DNA from 3 places in the Agrobacterium sp. 22-3639C2 genome. Region 1 is predicted to be linked to each of the others. Evidence: predicted binding sites of a transcription regulator. Region 1 holds the regulator's gene; each other region holds the start of a gene.

Region 1 (5,702 bases):
CGTATGGAAGACTTCGGAGCCCATGCGCACGGCTTCGCGAATATTTTCTGCGCCGACCGGCAGGATCATGAATTCCTGGAAGTCGATGGGGTTATCGGCATGCGCGCCGCCGTTGATGATGTTCATCATCGGAACCGGCAGCAGATGCGCGTTCGGGCCGCCGACATAGCGGTAAAGCGGCAGGCCGGAGGCTTCAGCGGCAGCCTTCGCAACGGCGAGCGACACGCCGAGGATGGCGTTGGCGCCGATGCGCGACTTGTTCGGCGTGCCGTCGAGCGCGATCATCATCTGGTCGATCTGGATCTGGTTTTCAGCGTCGAAACCGCCAATCGCGTCGAAGATTTCTGTATTGACGGCTTCGACCGCCTTTTCCACGCCCTTGCCGAGATAACGCTTGCCGCCATCGCGCAGCTCAACCGCCTCATGCGCGCCGGTGGAGGCGCCGGAGGGAACGGCGGCACGGCCCATGGAGCCGTCTTCGAGATAAACGTCGACTTCAACGGTCGGATTGCCGCGGCTGTCGAGAATTTCGCGCGCGATGATATCGGTAATGGCAGTCATGGTCTCTCCCTTGGGAATGGAACAGATATTTTCCGTCGCCTGTCTTAGACGATGGCGAAGAAATTACAATGACGGTGGGCAGCGGAAACGGCCCGCCCGCCATTAAAATCGATTGGCACAAAAGTGCCCGCCGTCACGGTCAGCCGATCAGGCTTTCGTAATCGCGTCGAAAGCCAGAAGCTTTTCGAGCATTTTCGGCATGTCCTTCAGATGGACCATGTTAGGGCCGTCTGACGGCGCATTGTCCGGATCCTCATGCGTCTCGATGAAGAGGCCGGCCACGCCAACCGCAACGGCCGCACGCGCCAACGTCTCGACGAATTCGCGCTGGCCACCTGTGGAGCCGCCCTGCCCGCCCGGCTGCTGCACCGAATGGGTGGCATCGAACACGACAGGTGCGCCGAGCGCTGCCATGATCGGCAAAGAGCGCATGTCGGAAACCAGCGTGTTGTAACCGAAGGACGCGCCGCGCTCGCACAACATCACATTCGGATTGCCGCTCTCATTGAGCTTGGCAAGCACGTTCTTCATGTCCCAGGGCGCCAGAAACTGGCCTTTCTTGACGTTGATGACGCGGCCGGTTTTGGCGGCAGCAACGAGAAGATCGGTCTGGCGGCTGAGGAACGCCGGGATCTGCAGCACGTCCACTACCTCGGAAACGATGGCGCATTGCTCTTCCGTGTGGATGTCGGTCAGAACAGGAAAACCGAATTCCTTTTTGAGATCGGTAAAAACCTGCATCGCGTTATCCAGGCCGATGCCGCGTTTTCCGGAAAGCGAAGTGCGGTTCGCCTTGTCGAAAGAGGACTTGTAGACAAGCCCTATTCCCAGCTTGTCGCAAAGCTCCTTCAGGACGCCAGCGATCATGAAGGCATGTTCGCGGCTTTCCATCTGGCAGGGACCGGCAATCAGCGAAAACCGCTCAGTATTCGAGAAGGAAACCTTGCTGGCGCCGTCGCCGGCAGTGACTTTAAGATTGTTCGTAACGCTCATCATTTTTCCTCGAAGGCGAAGGCAACGCCCTGACCGGGTGCTGCGGGCACCACCAGACGGCCGTCCGCTTTTGCGCAGGACACGCCATTAGCAGCAAGCACCGCCTCTGTCACGGCAAGATCGTGTGACGAAAAGACGATGCCCGCGCCGCGCAATCCGCCTTCGTTGCCATCCTGAGCACTCAGGGCCTGCCCGCCGAAAGGCGGTTTTCCGGTCAATCTGATGCTGGCATTGCCGGTCGCGAAAACCATATCACCGCGCGGAGACCATTTACCTTCACAGCCAAACACCGTCTCGATCAGGCCCGCCACCTTCGCATCGCCGCCGGTAAACAGGACGATTTCACTCAGGCCGGTGACACCATTGGCGTGGCGCTCAAGCATGGTGCGATCGCCCGGAAGGGCTTGAAGCCGTTGACAACTGAACAAAAAGAAATCCGCGGCCGCCCCGCTTGCCGCAAAAGCCAGCCGGAACGCCGCCTCGCCTTGCGAGCCATCCGGCATCCGAACAGGCCGCGAAAACTCGAAAACATCGCCCGCCGAAAGGCCGGCTGCCCGAAACCGCTCATGGTCAACCAAGGCGTCTTTAGTCCTGGCGACAAGAGCCGAAAAACCCTCCTGCCCGTCCCGTTGCCGGAAGGCCACATCCCTGCCGGTGAACACATCACCCCCCTCTATTGACGCATTATATTTAGCCGGATCAGCAATTGCGAGCGGCTCCAGATAGGTGCCATCGGCGAAAAATACGCAGGCATTTTGGGTGCCGAAAGGGTGCAGAGCCTCCGGCGCAACCGTAAAGCCAAGACTGACGAGGCGCTTCACGGCGACGCCTATGACTTCCACGGGCAAAACGAGATGGTCAACGCTATAGGGTTTCGTCATGACATGTATCCTGCTGGCCTTCCGCCCGGAGCATGCCGGGACGGTTTTGACCGCACAAAAGCACAATTGCGTGCTATGAGGCAAATCATCACAGCAATAAATGGCACCTTCACGAAATTTTAGGGGATTGCAGAACACATATGGAACATATAGTGTTCGTTCTGTATTTGTTTCGCGACTTCCACTACGATTCTAAAGGGTGTTTTCCTCATGCTCACGCGCAAACAGCAGGAATTGCTTCTCTTCATTCATGAACGAATGAAAGAGTCCGGCGTGCCGCCCTCCTTCGATGAAATGAAGGACGCACTCGATCTTGCTTCGAAATCCGGCATCCACCGCCTGATAACCGCTCTCGAAGAGCGCGGGTTCATTCGTCGGCTACCGAATAGAGCTCGGGCGCTGGAAGTCATCAAGCTGCCCGAGGCTTATACGCCGGGCGCAAGGCCGCAGCGCGGCTTTTCGCCAAGCGTTATCGAAGGCAGCCTTGGCAAACCCAAAACGCCGGAACCGGCCCCTGCCCCCAAGACGCCGGCCAACGATCTGGGCGGGGCTGTCACCGTGCCGGTCATGGGCCGCATCGCTGCGGGCGTGCCGATTTCCGCCATTCAGAACAACACCCATGATGTGGCCGTGCCAGTAGACATGCTTGGCACGGGCGAACATTACGCTCTTGAGGTCAAGGGTGATTCGATGATCGAGGCCGGCATTTTCGACGGCGACACAGTCATCATCCGCAACGGCAACACCGCCAATCCCGGGGATATCGTTGTGGCTCTGGTGGATGACGAGGAAGCCACGCTGAAGCGCTTCCGCCGCAAGGGTGCCTCCATTGCGCTCGAGGCGGCAAACCCAGCCTATGAGACCCGTATTTTCGGGCCCGACCGGGTGAAAATTCAGGGCAAGCTGGTGGGGCTGATCCGCCGCTACCATTGATCTTATCGAACCGAACGTGCTCACTTTACATTAGGCGTCATCGTGAAGATGGCGCCTATATATGGTTTGGCTGTTTCCAAACGTGGCGTGCTTTAGCGGGTGCACGAGGATATGCGCCATTCAGCCTATGCGCGTTGCCCTTTCCAAACTAAGTTCCTGCTCCATAAAGATGCTTCGGTTTCGCTACAGGCGTGGTGGCGAATGGGCTGTTCGCTGTAATTGTCGAAGCGATCCCATCCGCTGTTTTTTAGCGACGTTGTTCTGTCGTGTTGCGCAGTCAGTTTAGTGGTCACCAAAGGGTGACTTATCGCAAGGCGCGCTCTCAGTGACCCCACATCACCATTCATCAACGGCGTTTATGGGAGCCATGGATAATTTTCGATATTCCGTGAACGCTTGGCAGGTGTAGAAATACGCGTCATATCCGGGAGATACGCCATGTACGATCTTTATATAGCCAACAAGAACTATTCTTCATGGTCGCTGCGGCCGTGGGTATTGATGCGCACGCTCGGTATCGCCTTTGATGAAAAGCTCATTCCGTTCGGCGAAGGCGTCTCCTTCTCCTCCTTTTCGCCGACGGGCAAGGTGCCCTGCCTGGTCGACGAGGGTATGACGGTTTGGGAAACGCTTTCGATCGTCGAATATCTTGCTGAAAGACACCAGAGCGTCTGGGCAAGCGACAAGCATGCGAGGGCCTGGTCGCGTTCGGCCGCAAGTGAGATGCATGCCGGCTTTTCCTCGCTGCGCAATCTCTATCCCATGTCGGTGGGCATTCGGGTCAAACCCAGGGGCGGCGATTCCGGGCTTAAAGCCGATATAAAGCGGATCGATGCGTTGTGGAGCGAGGGTCTCACAAAATTCGGCGGGCCATATCTTGCCGGTCAAAAGTTCACGGCGGTCGATGCTTTCTTCTGCCCGGTTGCATTCCGTTTCCAGACCTATGGCAGCGCGGATCTTTCGCCAGCAGCGAAAGCCTATTGCGACCGGCTGCTCGCCCTACCTGCCATGCAAGAATGGTACGAGGCCGGTTTGAAGGAGAGCTGGCGCGACGCTGGTCATGAAGAGGAAGTTGGCGGGATCGGCGAATTGACTGAAGATTTGCGCGCCAAGGCCCGATGATCCATGCTGACGGCGGTCATTGCGACGCCGCCAGCAGCCGGACGATGGGCTGCGGCAGATCACGGTCGAAACGTCCGCTTTTCCAGTCGTAATAACGGTGCTGGCTCCAGGGCCTGTCCGTTCCGGCGATTGCGGCGCGCAACCCGCTCGCCACACCCTCCTCCCTCTTGTCGGCAAAATCTATTTCCACAGAACCGAGACGCCGCAAGATGTCACGGCTGAGCAGGAGTGCACCCGAGCGGCACTTAGAAAAAGAGGTTCTGCGGGAAACAACGACGATATCGGCAATATCGCAGGCTTTTCCCGCGAAGCGGCCATCTTCCAGAACGACGATCCACTCTCCGCTTGCGGCGCTCGCTACGCACCATATGTCTTTCCTGCAGGTGAAGACGCCAGCTTTGGCGTCTTTGAGCGCCGCCGTCATCTCGCGTACCACGACAGCCATGTCTTCCGGCGACAGTTTCGATCTCGAGTCAGAACCAGCAGTATTTGCCATGCTCTCACCATTTATAAAATCTGGCGGCACGGTTTTTTCCGGCAGCAGCAGCGCCCTTTGCCACTGGCCGTAAACGAAGCCCTGCGGACGGGCTTTTGTGGTTGAGACCTTGCCGTCCTCCAGGAGTGCCACCAAGTCGCCGTCCTCGTGAATCAATAGATCCGGCAGATCACGATAGGCCGTAACTGCCGACACACCGAAGGCGAAGAGCAGAAACGGGATGCCAAGAAGCGCAAGCCGGCTGCGCAGCAATGTCAGCAGCAGGAAACCCACCGAAGCCAAACCGATAAACCAGCCGTGCGGACGCCCAGTCGCTGCGCTGCCGCCCCAGGAGGCCACCTCGTTTGCAACCTCGATGACGAGTGCCATGCCATAACCCATGATCTTCAGGAACGGCGCATCGAGCCCGAAGGGCATCAGCAGCATGGCGATAAGAGCGAATGGCATGACGATCAGCGACATGAGCGGCATTGCAGCCAGATTGGCGAACAGTCCATAGGTGGTGACACGGTGAAAATGTTCGGCCGAATAGATCGCCGTAGAAAGGCCCCCGATCAGCGACGTCGTGATAACGCCGCCAATGACCGCGCCCATCATTTCCGCCACCTTCAGCCATGCGGGCTTGCGCCCGATGAACAGCCGCTCGCGATCCGTGCGCCAACGGCTCCAGAAGGCATAGGCCGAAACAAGCGCTATGGTGGCCGCAAATGACATCT
Region 2 (5,702 bases), on a different contig from region 1:
ACCCTATCTGGAGCGCAAGCCGCGCGCCCTTTCCGGCGGCCAGCGTCAGCGAGTCGCCATGGGCCGCGCCATCGTGCGCAAACCGGCGGCCTTCCTGTTTGATGAGCCCCTGTCCAACCTTGATGCCAAACTGCGCGTTTCCATGCGCGGGGAGATCAAGCGCCTGCAAAAGCGCCTCGGCACCACTTCGATCTACGTCACGCACGATCAGCTGGAAGCCATGACGCTGGCAGATCGTCTGGTGGTGCTGAACGGCGGCCGCATCGAACAGATCGGCGCACCGCTTGAGGTCTATCACACCCCCGCTTCCACCTTTGTCGCAAGCTTCATCGGTTCTCCCGCCATGAACCTGCTGAGCGGCGAGTTGCATGGGGATAGCCTTGCGGTCGGGCCGTCGCTGATCGCGCTCAACGGTTTCGCCCCCACCTCCGGCCCGGTTACTGTGGGCATGCGGGCGGAAGATTTCCGCCTGGCGGCGGCAAGTGAGCCCGGTTTTTCGCTACGCGTCGAGTATATCGAGGAACTCGGCTCGCAGCGTCTTATCCACGGCATGATCGGCGACCAGAACCTGACTGTGGCGTTTTCGCCGGAGGTCGAGATTCCGGCTACCTTGTCGGTCGCCATATCTCCGGACAAGCTGCACTTCTTCTCCAGCGAGACCGGCAAGCGCATAGCGGGCAAGGCGGAACAGGCTGTGGCGCAGCCCGTGCAGTTGGCAACGGCCTGAGTGGACGATAAGAAATCGGCGCGATGACTAAAATTGCGCCGATTGTCAAAACCGCTTCGTTACGATCCCGATGATAGAAGATCTCCAATATTTCACGGGGGTTTTCTAATATGCCTTTAAAGATGATGTTCGCGGCGGCTGCCACCATGGCGATCCGCACGGTGCCGATATTTCCCGCCTCTTTGCGCCGGGCAAAAGACGAGGGCGTGGTTAGCGCGTCCTGCACCGATTTGCGGCTGCAGCCGGCCCCCATCAACCCCGACTGGATCATTTCCGGCGATCCTCAGGCGCGTGCGGCGGATCATTCCAGAAGCGGAGACCGCGCCTCCAGCACAGCCATGTGGGATTGTACGGCGGGCGAGTTCCGCTGGTTCTTCGGTTGGGACGAGACGGTCTATATCCTTGAGGGTGAGGTGCATGTGACGGCGGAAGACGGCACAGTCAGTATCCTGCGGGTGGGTGACGTCGCTTATTTCCGCGCGGGAACATGGGCCACCTGGCGGGTGGATGAGTATGTCCGCAAGGTTGCCTTCATGCGCCGCCCTTTCCCCACGGCGCTGGCTCTGGCCTACCGGGTCAAGAACAAGCTGTTTGCCGGTCGTTCCTACAAGCTGGCGGCCTGAACTGGTAAAACACTCCGTCAGGTGGGGCTCTGCGCAGCGCCACCTGCGGAATTGTGAAGGTTCAATAAAACTCACAAAAAGCACCCCTCGCAGCAGTTGCGTTTGAATGGTCGCTGCCCTACATCTTCAGGGTTTTCTGAAGCATTTCCGGGTCTCTTCCGGTCCTGCGGGGAATCGCGAACAGACGAGGCAATGGGCACGGCGGAACCGCGAAGCGTCCGCATGCTGCAAGAGGAAGATGCGCATGGCGAAGATCAAGAACGTCGCGATCCAGATGGATCATGTCTCCGGCATAAATATCGCCGGCGACTCCACCTTCGCCATGAGCCTTGAGGCGCAGGCACGTGGATACCGGCTGTTTCACTATACGCCCGAACGCCTCTCCATGCGCGATGGCAAGATCTACGCGACCGTCGAACAGATGGAACTGCGCGATATCAAGGGCGACCATTTTTCGCTCTCGGAGCCGGAGCGGGTCGATCTCTCGACCATGGATGTCATTCATCTGCGCCAAGATCCGCCATTCGACATGGCCTACATCACCTCGACCCATTTGCTCGAGCGCATTCATCCCAAAACGCTTGTTGTCAACGATCCCGCCTGGGTCCGCAACTCGCCGGAAAAGATTTTCGTCACCGAATTCGCCGATCTGATGCCGAAGACGCTGATCACCAAGGATGTCTCTGAAATCGCCCGCTTCCGCAATGAAATGGGCGATATCATCCTCAAGCCGCTTTATGGCAATGGTGGTGCAGGCGTCTTCCATTCCGCGCGGGACGACCGCAATTTCTCATCGCTGCTGGAAATGTTCGGCCAGATGTTCCGCGAACCCTATATCGCCCAGGAATACTTGCCGGATGTTCGCAAGGGCGACAAGCGTATCCTTCTGGTGGATGGCGAGCCCGTGGGCGCGATCAATCGCGTGCCAGCGGAAAATGATGCTCGCTCCAACATGCATGCCGGCGGCCGCCCGGAGCCAACGGAACTCACCGCGCGTGAGAAGGAAATCTGCCGCCGCATCGGCCCCGCCCTGCGCGAGCGCGGTTTCCTGTTCGTTGGCATCGATGTGATCGGCGATTACCTCACGGAAATCAACGTCACCTCACCGACAGGCATTCGTGAAGTGCAGAAATTCGGCGGTGCCGATGTGGCAAGCCTGTTGTGGGATGCGATCGAGAAAAAGCGCGAAGCACAGGATTTCTGAGGCAATTTCCTCGCCACCTGCGTTTGTTCCGCGTGCACAACTCTATACAACTGAAATACACCGTGCGCGCGAAATTGTTCGCTTAATGTTCTTGTTTTATTCTTTGCTCTGTGGCAGGTTACTTGAGAGTGGCCGCCATCGGGGCATAGTGCTTTGATGTTGTGGCCGGTTTGCGGGGGCAGGCCATGGTGGCGCGGGTCAATACGGTTGCATTTCAGGGAATAGAGGGTGTGCCGGTCGAGGTGCAGGTGATGGTCGCACCCGGAAAGGTCGGCATCCAGATCGTCGGCCTGCCGGACAAGGCGGTGGCGGAAAGCCGGGAGCGGGTGCAGGCCGCGCTCCACGCCTCCGGTCTGGCGCTGCCGGCAAAAAAAGTCACGGTCAATCTGGCGCCTGCGGATTTGCCCAAGGAAGGATCGCATTTCGATCTTCCGATCGCTTTGGGTCTCATGGCCGCGTTGGGAGCGATCCCGGCGGAAGCGCTCGGGCAATATGTGGTTCTCGGCGAACTCAATCTCGATGGCACCATCGGCACGGTTTCGGGCGCTCTGCCCGCGGCCATCGGTGCCAATGCGCTCGGGAAGGGTTTGATTTGCCCGGCTGATAGCGGGCCGGAAGCAGCCTGGGCGGGGGCTGGCATCGATATTCTCGCCCCACGCAGCCTTATTGCGCTTGCCAACCATTTTCGCGGCACCCAGCTTCTCTCCCGCCCGATGCCCGCCATCCGCGCCAATCCGGTCAATTTGCCGGATCTGGCCGATATCAAGGGGCAGGAGACGGCCCGGCGCGCGTTGGAGGTGGCAGCTGCCGGTGGCCATAATCTGCTGATGGTTGGCCCGCCCGGCTCCGGTAAATCCATGCTCGCCGCGCGCTTGCCCTCAATTCTTCCACCGCTCGAGGCTGCGGAATTGCTGGAAGTGTCCATGGTCCATTCCATCGCCGGCCAATTGTCCGGCGGCAAGCTGTCGGACCGCAGACCGTTTCGCACGCCACACCATTCCGCCACCATGGCCGCGCTGATCGGCGGAGGGCTGCGTGCCAAGCCGGGTGAGGCTTCACTTGCCCACCACGGCGTTCTTTTCCTCGATGAGTTCCCGGAATTTGCGCCACAGGTGTTGGATGCGCTGCGCCAGCCGCTGGAAACGGGCGAATGCATCATCGCCCGTGCCAATCACCGCGTCACCTATCCGGCGGAAATCCAGCTTGTCGCTGCGATGAACCCCTGCCGGTGCGGCAGAGCGGGGGAGCCGGGTTTCACCTGCGCCAGAGGGCCACGTTGCATGACAGATTATCAGGCCCGCATTTCCGGCCCGCTGATGGATCGCATCGATATCCGCATCGACGTTCCCGCCGTCTCCGCCACGGACCTCATCCGTCCTATGACTGCCGAACCGAGTTCGGTGGTGGCCGCCCGTGTCGCTCGCGCCCGCCTTGCGCAGCAGGAGCGTTATGCGGCGGCGGGCTTTTCAGGCATTCGCACCAACGCTCGCTGCACGACAACGCTGATCGAAAAATATGCGGAGCCCGATGTGTCCGGGCTGCAATTGCTGCGCGATGCTGCCGAACGGTTGAAGTTCTCCGCACGCGGTTATCATCGCATTCTCAAGGTCGCCCGCACATTGGCTGATTTGGACGGCAAACAAACTGTCGGACGTATACATGTGGCCGAAGCCATTTCATACCGCATTGCCGGTGAAGGACTGACGGCGGCGGCATAAGAGGCGTTCTTTCGCCCTTTACCGGCTAAAACAATTGTGCCGCTGGCGGATGGCCAGCGGCACAGTTTGTCATTGCGGTCAGGCGCGCGTTTGCGGCCTGACCGAAGAGGAACGGCTTAAAGCCCAAGCCCTTCGAAAAGAGCGGTCGAAAGGTAACGTTCCGCGAAGGAGGGAATGATGACGACGATATTCTTGCCGGCATTTTCCTCACGTGCGCCGACCTTGATTGCCGCTGCGAGTGCCGCGCCCGAGGAGATGCCGACGGGTACGCCTTCCAGCCTCGCCACCAGACGGGCGATTTCAAAAGCGTCGTCATTGGTCACGGTGACGATTTCGTCATAGATTCCAGTGTCGAGGATCGCGGGTGCAAAACCGGCGCCGATGCCCTGGATCTTGTGCGGACCGGGGTTGCCACCGGAAAGAACCGGGCTGTCGGCTGGCTCGACGGCAATGACCTTCACCTCCGGCTTGCGGGATTTCAGCACCTGGCCCGTACCGGTGATAGTGCCACCCGTGCCGATGCCCGAAACAAAAATATCGACAGCACCCTCGGTATCGTTCCAGATTTCTTCCGCCGTCGTCTTGCGATGAATATCCGGGTTTGCGGGGTTTTCGAACTGCTGGGGAATAATCGCGTCTGGCAGGGTTTCGGCCAGTTCCTGTGCCTTGGCGATGGCGCCCTTCATGCCCTTCGGGCCTTCGGTCAACACCAGTTCCGCGCCCAGCAAGGCGAGCATTTTCCGGCGTTCGACCGACATCGTTTCCGGCATGGTCAAGATCAGCTTGTAACCCTTGGCGGCGGCGGCAAAGGCTAGCGCAATGCCCGTGTTGCCAGAGGTCGGTTCAACCAGCGTCGTTTTGCCGGGGGTGATCTTGCCTTGGGCTTCCAGCGCTTCGATCATGGCAACGCCAATGCGGTCTTTCACGGAGGCGATGGGGTTGAAGAACTCCAGCTTGGCGAGAAGATTGGCCTTCACGCCCTTTTCCCTCGCCAGCTTGTCCAGCCGCACGATCGGCGTATCGCCGATTGTTTCGGTGATGGAGGAATAGACGCGTCCGCGTCCGGGCTTTCTGGCTTCGGGCATGATGCTCTCCTGTATGAAGGCCACACGATGTGTGGCCGCAAGATTTCAGCGGCAGAATAGGAGCAATAGTCTTGTCAGGCCAGCGAACGTTCGTCCTAATATCGTCTGATTACCGGAAAAAATTCACGATAAATCAGGCAAATGCACGAAATCGTTTCAGGTGCTGCGGATCGCGATCATGGTCGCCGTTCCCGCCAGAATTCCCGCCGCGGTGCGGTTGAGGATCGTCAACGCACTTGGCCGTTTCAGGAGGTTGCGCGCCTTGGCAGCAAGCAGGATGTAAGGCAGGAGAACGGCCATCAACACGACGAAGGTCAGCGCCAGAAGTGTCGCATATTCCGATGG
Region 3 (5,702 bases), on a different contig from region 1:
CCATCGATACCTCCTTCCATCGCGGCGGCCTGCTGTTCCAGACCCACGACCCACGCGTTGCGCTCAAAAACGTGCTTATGCTCGGCGCCCGCTCGGACGAGATGCGCAAGATCATCAAGGCAATATAAAAGCCACGATAGCGCTTTCCATAAGGCCCTGAAATACGCTATTGACGCCCTGAAAGGCAGCATCATGGCGCGTCATATCGATATCGAAAACGAGCGGGAAACCGCCTTGCAGGCGGCCGTCGAGGAGCTTTCCCGCGGCCAGCCAATCGCCCTGCCCACGGAAACCGTCTACGGCCTTGCTGCGGACGCAACCGATCCGGCGGCCATTGCCCGCATTTACGAAACGAAAGGCAGGCCGCAGTTTAATCCGCTGATCTGCCATATGGCCGATATCGCCATGGCCGAACGTTATGCGGTTTTCGATCCCGTGTCGCGACGCCTCGCCGAAGCCTTCTGGCCCGGCCCGTTGACGCTGGTTCTGCCGCTGAAACCGGCAAGCGGCATTCACTCACTTGCAACGGCCGGGCTCGATACCGTCGGCATTCGCGTTCCGCAGGGTTTCGCCGGTGATCTGATCCGCCGGTTCGACAAACCTCTTGCTGCGCCCAGTGCCAATAGTTCAGGCAAGATCAGCCCCACCAGTGCCGCCCATGTCGAGGCTGATCTCGGTAACAGGATCAACCTCATTCTTGATGGCGGTGCTGCCTCCGTCGGTGTCGAATCCACCATCGTCAAAGTGGAAGACGACGGGCGGGTGCGGCTGCTTCGTCCCGGCGGCATCGTCACCGAGGAGATCGAGCGCATCACCGGCACCCAGCTCGAACGGCCGGAAAAGGCATCAGCTGCCATCGAGGCACCCGGAATGCTCGCCTCGCATTATGCGCCCGGTGCAGCTGTTCGCCTCGACGCGACGTCCGTTTCTTCCGACGAGGCACTGATCCGGTTCGGCGGCATCGCGGTTGAGGGACAAGAGACGGCCCGTACCGTTCTCGACCTCAGCCCTTCCGGCGACCTTGCCGAGGCGGCCGCCAATCTGTTCGATTATCTCAAAGCGGCCGATGCGAGCGGTGCCGCGACAATCGCGGTCACAACCATTCCCGCCCACGGTCTTGGAGAGGCGATCAATGACCGCCTTTCCCGCGCCGCCGCGCCGCGAGGCTGACGGCACTTCACCATTTCGCCCACCGTTTCAAATGACAGCGAGACGCCAATGACAATCGCAGCCCCCTCCTCCGACATCCTCGACCGCTTCACTGCCATTGTCGGCGAAAAAAACGCGGTGCGCGACGCTGTGGAAATGGCGCCGCGTCTTGTGGAAAATCGCGGGCTTTACCATGGTGCGTCACCGCTGCTGCTCAAGCCCGGCACTGTCGAGGAGGTTGCAGCCATCCTGAAGCTCGCCAGCGAGACCGGCACGCCCATCGTGCCGCAGACCGGCAATACTGGCCTTGTGGGTGGCCAGACGCCGCGTGCTGACGGAACCGACATCATCCTCTCGCTCGAGCGCATGAACCGTATCCGCGACATCGATCCGGTCGCCAACACCATCGTTGCGGATGCCGGTTGCATTCTCGACGACATTCACAAGGCCGCATCGACCGTGGAGCGGATGTTCCCGCTGTCGCTCGGTTCGCAGGGCTCGTGCCGCATCGGCGGTAATCTGGCCACCAATGCCGGCGGCACGGCAGTTCTCGCTTATGGCAATATGCGCCAGCTTTGCCTGGGGCTTGAAGTGGTGCTGCCAACAGGTGAAATCTGGGACGGGCTTCGCCGGCTGAAAAAGGACAATACGGGTTACGATCTGCGCGATCTCTTCATCGGTTCGGAAGGCACGCTCGGCGTTATCACCGGTGCGGTGCTGAAGCTTTTCCCCGTGCCGCTCGGCCATCAGGTGGGTTTTGCCGGTCTTCGATCCACTGAGGACGCGTTGAAGCTGTTCGAAATGGCCTCAAACCTCTGCGGCACGGCGCTGACCGGTTTTGAGCTGATGCCGCGCATCGGCGTGGAATTCACCGCCAAACATATTCCCGGCGTGCGCGATCCGCTACAAACGCCGCATGACTGGTACGCGCTCATCGATATCTCCACCTCCGATTCGGCTGAGACGGCTGAAACAATGATGCAATCGCTGTTGGACCGCGGTTTTTCCGCTGGGCTCGTCGAGGATGCGGTGATCGCTTCATCGGAAGCGCAGCGTCAGGCGCTCTGGCATATGCGCGAAAGCATGTCGGATGCGCAAAAGCCGGAAGGCGGCTCTATCAAACACGACGTTTCCGTTCCGGTGTCGAAGATACCGGAATTCATGGCAACGGCGGAAAAGGCCGTTCTTGCCGCCATTCCCGGCGCCCGCGTCTGCGCCTTCGGCCATCTGGGCGATGGCAACATCCACTACAATATTTCCCAGCCGGTTGGTGCGGACAAAGCTGAATTCATCGGTCGCTGGCGGGATATGAACGAGATCGTGCACGGCATCGTACTGTCGCTCGGCGGCTCGATTTCGGCCGAACATGGCATCGGCCAGTTGAAGCGCGACGAACTGGCCGCGATCAGGCCTGGCATTGAAATGGACCTGATGCGACGCATCAAACACGCCTTTGACCCCGCGGGCATCATGAACCCCGGCAAGGTGATCACCGCCCGCTAGGGACAGCAGCTTCATCATCGTTGCATGTTAGTTGGAAGTTCTCGCCGTCCAGGCGGGAACCAGTTCCGCATTCAGGCGGCGCGGCTTTTGCGCGTGCACGAGCTGTGTCAGGCCCATGCCGGATTTTGCGATCGCCACCGCATGTTTCTTCGGCATCAGGTAGCCGCATTCCAAGGGAGGACGGCGGCGCACTATCCGGCTGAAAAAGGGCCGCTTGTGATACCGGGACGGCGAGAAACGCGCGGGCTCGGCACAGACAGCCACATATTCGAGAATCTCTTCGATCCAGCCGCTCTGCGGACGCGCACCCGGTTCGACCAGCAGGATCCAATGCCCGCGCGCCGAGCGCATGACATCCTCAATATCCCACTGCGCATAAAAACGGCAGCCAGCGGCATCGGCGACGCGCGACGATCCATCGCGCGAACCGTGATCGAGGATCACAACGTCGCTTACCAGCCCTTCCACGGCCCCGGTTACAAGCGCAGACAGCGTATGCGCCAGTTCCGGTTCCTGATCCCGGCATTCCATTATGACTGTCAACATATGCATAGCTCTAACGCATCGCACAATAAATTGCCACTGCGCTGGATGTCAGAAAATCCGCGACCGTTCAGGCTTAACTCTAACCCACCTTCAGGTGGGATTGACACAAACAGGACCCCGGCCGCGGGTCGGCCAGCTATCGATTTTGCATTTTTTGTTCTTGTAATGTTCTCATTTTTGCGGTAGGAATTTAATCATTCGAAGAGGCAATGAAACGCCGGTTCGAGTGGAAACGGTTTAGGGCGTTGGCTTGCCTTGAGAGGCGTGCGGCACCCTGGGAGCATCCAGATGAGAGACCATACGCTTTCGGGGCAGGCTGCTTTCCAGCCGAGCCATACGCCTGACATTGCCAATGCGTTGGCCGATGCGTCGGGCCTGCGCATCGAGATCGACCGTCGTCGCGGGCGTGGTGCCGGACTTAACCCGGGTGGGCGCTTTGAGGCCCTGCAGCGGGAGGTTTTCGACGATGGCTGGCAGACCCTCGAGGAGCTGCCGGAGTTCCGCACCGAAGTGCAGGTGGAAAAGCCGCGCAGCATCATCAGCCGCAACGAATCGCCTGACATCCCTTTCGACCGTTCCATCAATCCCTATCGCGGCTGCGAACATGGCTGCATCTACTGTTTCGCCCGTCCGACGCACAGCTATATGGGGCTCTCTGCGGGGCTGGATTTCGAGGCGAAGCTTTTCGCCAAGCCGGATGCGGCAAAGCTGCTCGAAAGGGAGCTGGCGAAGCCCGGCTACAAGCCGCGCGTCATTGCCATCGGCACCAATACCGACCCCTACCAGCCGATCGAGCGCGAATGGCGGATCATGCGGCAGATACTGGAAGTGCTGGCAAAGGCCGACCATCCCGTCGCCATCGTCACCAAATCGGCCCTGATCAAGCGGGATATCGATATTCTCGCGCCCATGGCCAAGAAAGGTCTCGTCAAGGTTGGTATTTCCGTGACGACGCTGGACCGCAAGCTGGCACGCAGCATGGAACCGCGCGCCGCCACGCCCGAAAAGCGGCTGGAAGCGGTCAAGGCGCTGACGGATGCCGGCATTCCCGTGGCGGTGATGATGGCACCTGTCATTCCCGCACTCAACGATCATGAGATCGAACGCATTCTCGAAGCCGGCAAGGCCGCTGGCGCAACGGAGGCCTCCTATGTGCTGCTGCGCCTGCCGCTGGAGGTCAGCCCCCTCTTCCGCGACTGGCTGCTGCGCAACTATCCGGACCGCTACCGGCATGTCATGTCGCTGGTGCGCTCCATGCGCGACGGCAAGGATTACGATGCGGAATTCGGAAAACGCATGAAGGGTGCTGGTCCCTATGCATGGCAGATCGGCAGGCGTTTCGAAATGGCGACGAAACGGCTTGGCCTCATCCGCCGCGGCATTAACCTGCGCGACGATATCTTCGTGCCGCCGGGAGGTGCCGGCGTGCAATTGTCGCTGCTTTGAAAATATGAGGCCCGCTTGGCCGATCGAAGGCGCATTACGATGCGCGCAACGATACCCAGCGGTGCAGACACATAAGGAGTGGCAGCCCTTTCCTGTTGACGGGGCCATGCTCTTGACGAAATGCCCGGCGGGTTTCCCTGGCCCGTCGGACATCACCCCCGGAACCCGCCGCCTCGCGTGCGATCGTTTTTCCTCCGCCGCCCCGTTGGAGGATCAAAGGTCATGACGACCTAAGGGGCACGGTTGGCCACGCCCCTTGACCCGGCTGGCCGCGCCCGTCATCGCCCGCTTCCGGGGGCTTGCAGGAGATCGGGTGTGTGTGCAAGTTTCTGCCGCATGAAACGCCGCACCACACCCGATTCTCCTGCCCTCTTTGATCTCGCCGATACGGGCCCCGATTTCTCCTTCGAACTTGAAGCGAGGAAGAAGGGGCTTTGGCCCGTGGCCGGCACGGATGAGGCAGGCCGGGGGCCTCTCGCGGGACCAGTGGTTGCGGCAGCTGTCATTCTCGATCCCGACAATATTCCTGGTGGTCTTGACGATTCCAAGAAACTGACCAAGCTGAAACGGGAAAGCCTGTTTCTGCAAATCATGGAAACATCGATCGTTTCCGTCGCCTCCTCCGGCCCCGGCCTTATCGACACCATGAATATCCTGCGCGCCAGCCTCGACGCGATGCGTCGCGCCGTACTCGGCCTCGAAATTTCCCCAGCCCTCGTGCTGGCAGATGGCCGCGACAAGCCGCCGGGCATCACCTGCGAGTCGAAGGCCGTCATCAAGGGCGATTCCCGCTCCCTCTCAATCGCCGCCGCTTCGATCATCGCCAAGGTGACCCGTGACCGGATGATGGAACGGGCCGGTGTAGTGCACAGCTCCTATGGTTTCGAAGGCCATGCGGGTTACGGCACACCAGCCCACCTGCGCGCTATAGAAAGCCATGGGCCCTGCCCGCTGCACCGGATGAGTTTCAGGCCGCTGAAGCAGGACTGATCGAAAACCACGATCCTGAAGCGGAGAATGCGGTCTCGCCCGGGATTTCAGCGCCCTGCCATGAGGTG

What was found. Region 1 encodes LexA, which represses DNA repair genes until DNA is damaged. Its sites were predicted from a motif close to TGTTCNNNNTGTGTTCNG; they were not measured.
Region 2: ACQZ6D_RS16160 (YifB family Mg chelatase-like AAA ATPase) is a predicted target of LexA. The motif match lies at 2,630-2,647, and genes of this name have one in related genera.
Region 3: ACQZ6D_RS14270 (PA0069 family radical SAM protein) is a predicted target of LexA. The motif match lies at 3,354-3,371, and genes of this name have one in related genera.

Annotation. Positions count from the first base shown of each region.
Region 1 is NZ_JBNWDB010000001.1:381,984-387,685, reverse strand. Features, by position in the region: gene eno (phosphopyruvate hydratase) at 1-561, opposite strand, end outside; gene kdsA (3-deoxy-8-phosphooctulonate synthase) at 709-1,554, opposite strand; gene ACQZ6D_RS01895 (VOC family protein) at 1,554-2,435, opposite strand; gene lexA (transcriptional repressor LexA) at 2,646-3,368, shown strand; gene ACQZ6D_RS01885 (glutathione S-transferase family protein) at 3,807-4,490, shown strand; gene ACQZ6D_RS01880 (ComEC/Rec2 family competence protein) at 4,507-5,702, opposite strand, start outside.
Region 2 is NZ_JBNWDB010000003.1:650,963-656,664, reverse strand. Features, by position in the region: gene ACQZ6D_RS16175 (sn-glycerol-3-phosphate import ATP-binding protein UgpC) at 1-727, shown strand, start outside; gene ACQZ6D_RS16170 (cupin domain-containing protein) at 838-1,350, shown strand; gene gshB (glutathione synthase) at 1,595-2,554, shown strand; gene ACQZ6D_RS16160 (YifB family Mg chelatase-like AAA ATPase) at 2,740-4,272, shown strand; gene cysK (cysteine synthase A) at 4,389-5,357, opposite strand; gene ACQZ6D_RS16150 (LysE family translocator) at 5,514-5,702, opposite strand, start outside.
Region 3 is NZ_JBNWDB010000003.1:251,806-257,507, forward strand. Features, by position in the region: gene ACQZ6D_RS14250 (DUF6656 family protein) at 1-128, shown strand, start outside; gene ACQZ6D_RS14255 (L-threonylcarbamoyladenylate synthase) at 193-1,170, shown strand; gene ACQZ6D_RS14260 (FAD-binding oxidoreductase) at 1,219-2,652, shown strand; gene ACQZ6D_RS14265 (hypothetical protein) at 2,680-3,198, opposite strand; gene ACQZ6D_RS14270 (PA0069 family radical SAM protein) at 3,487-4,644, shown strand; gene ACQZ6D_RS14275 (ribonuclease HII) at 4,981-5,634, shown strand.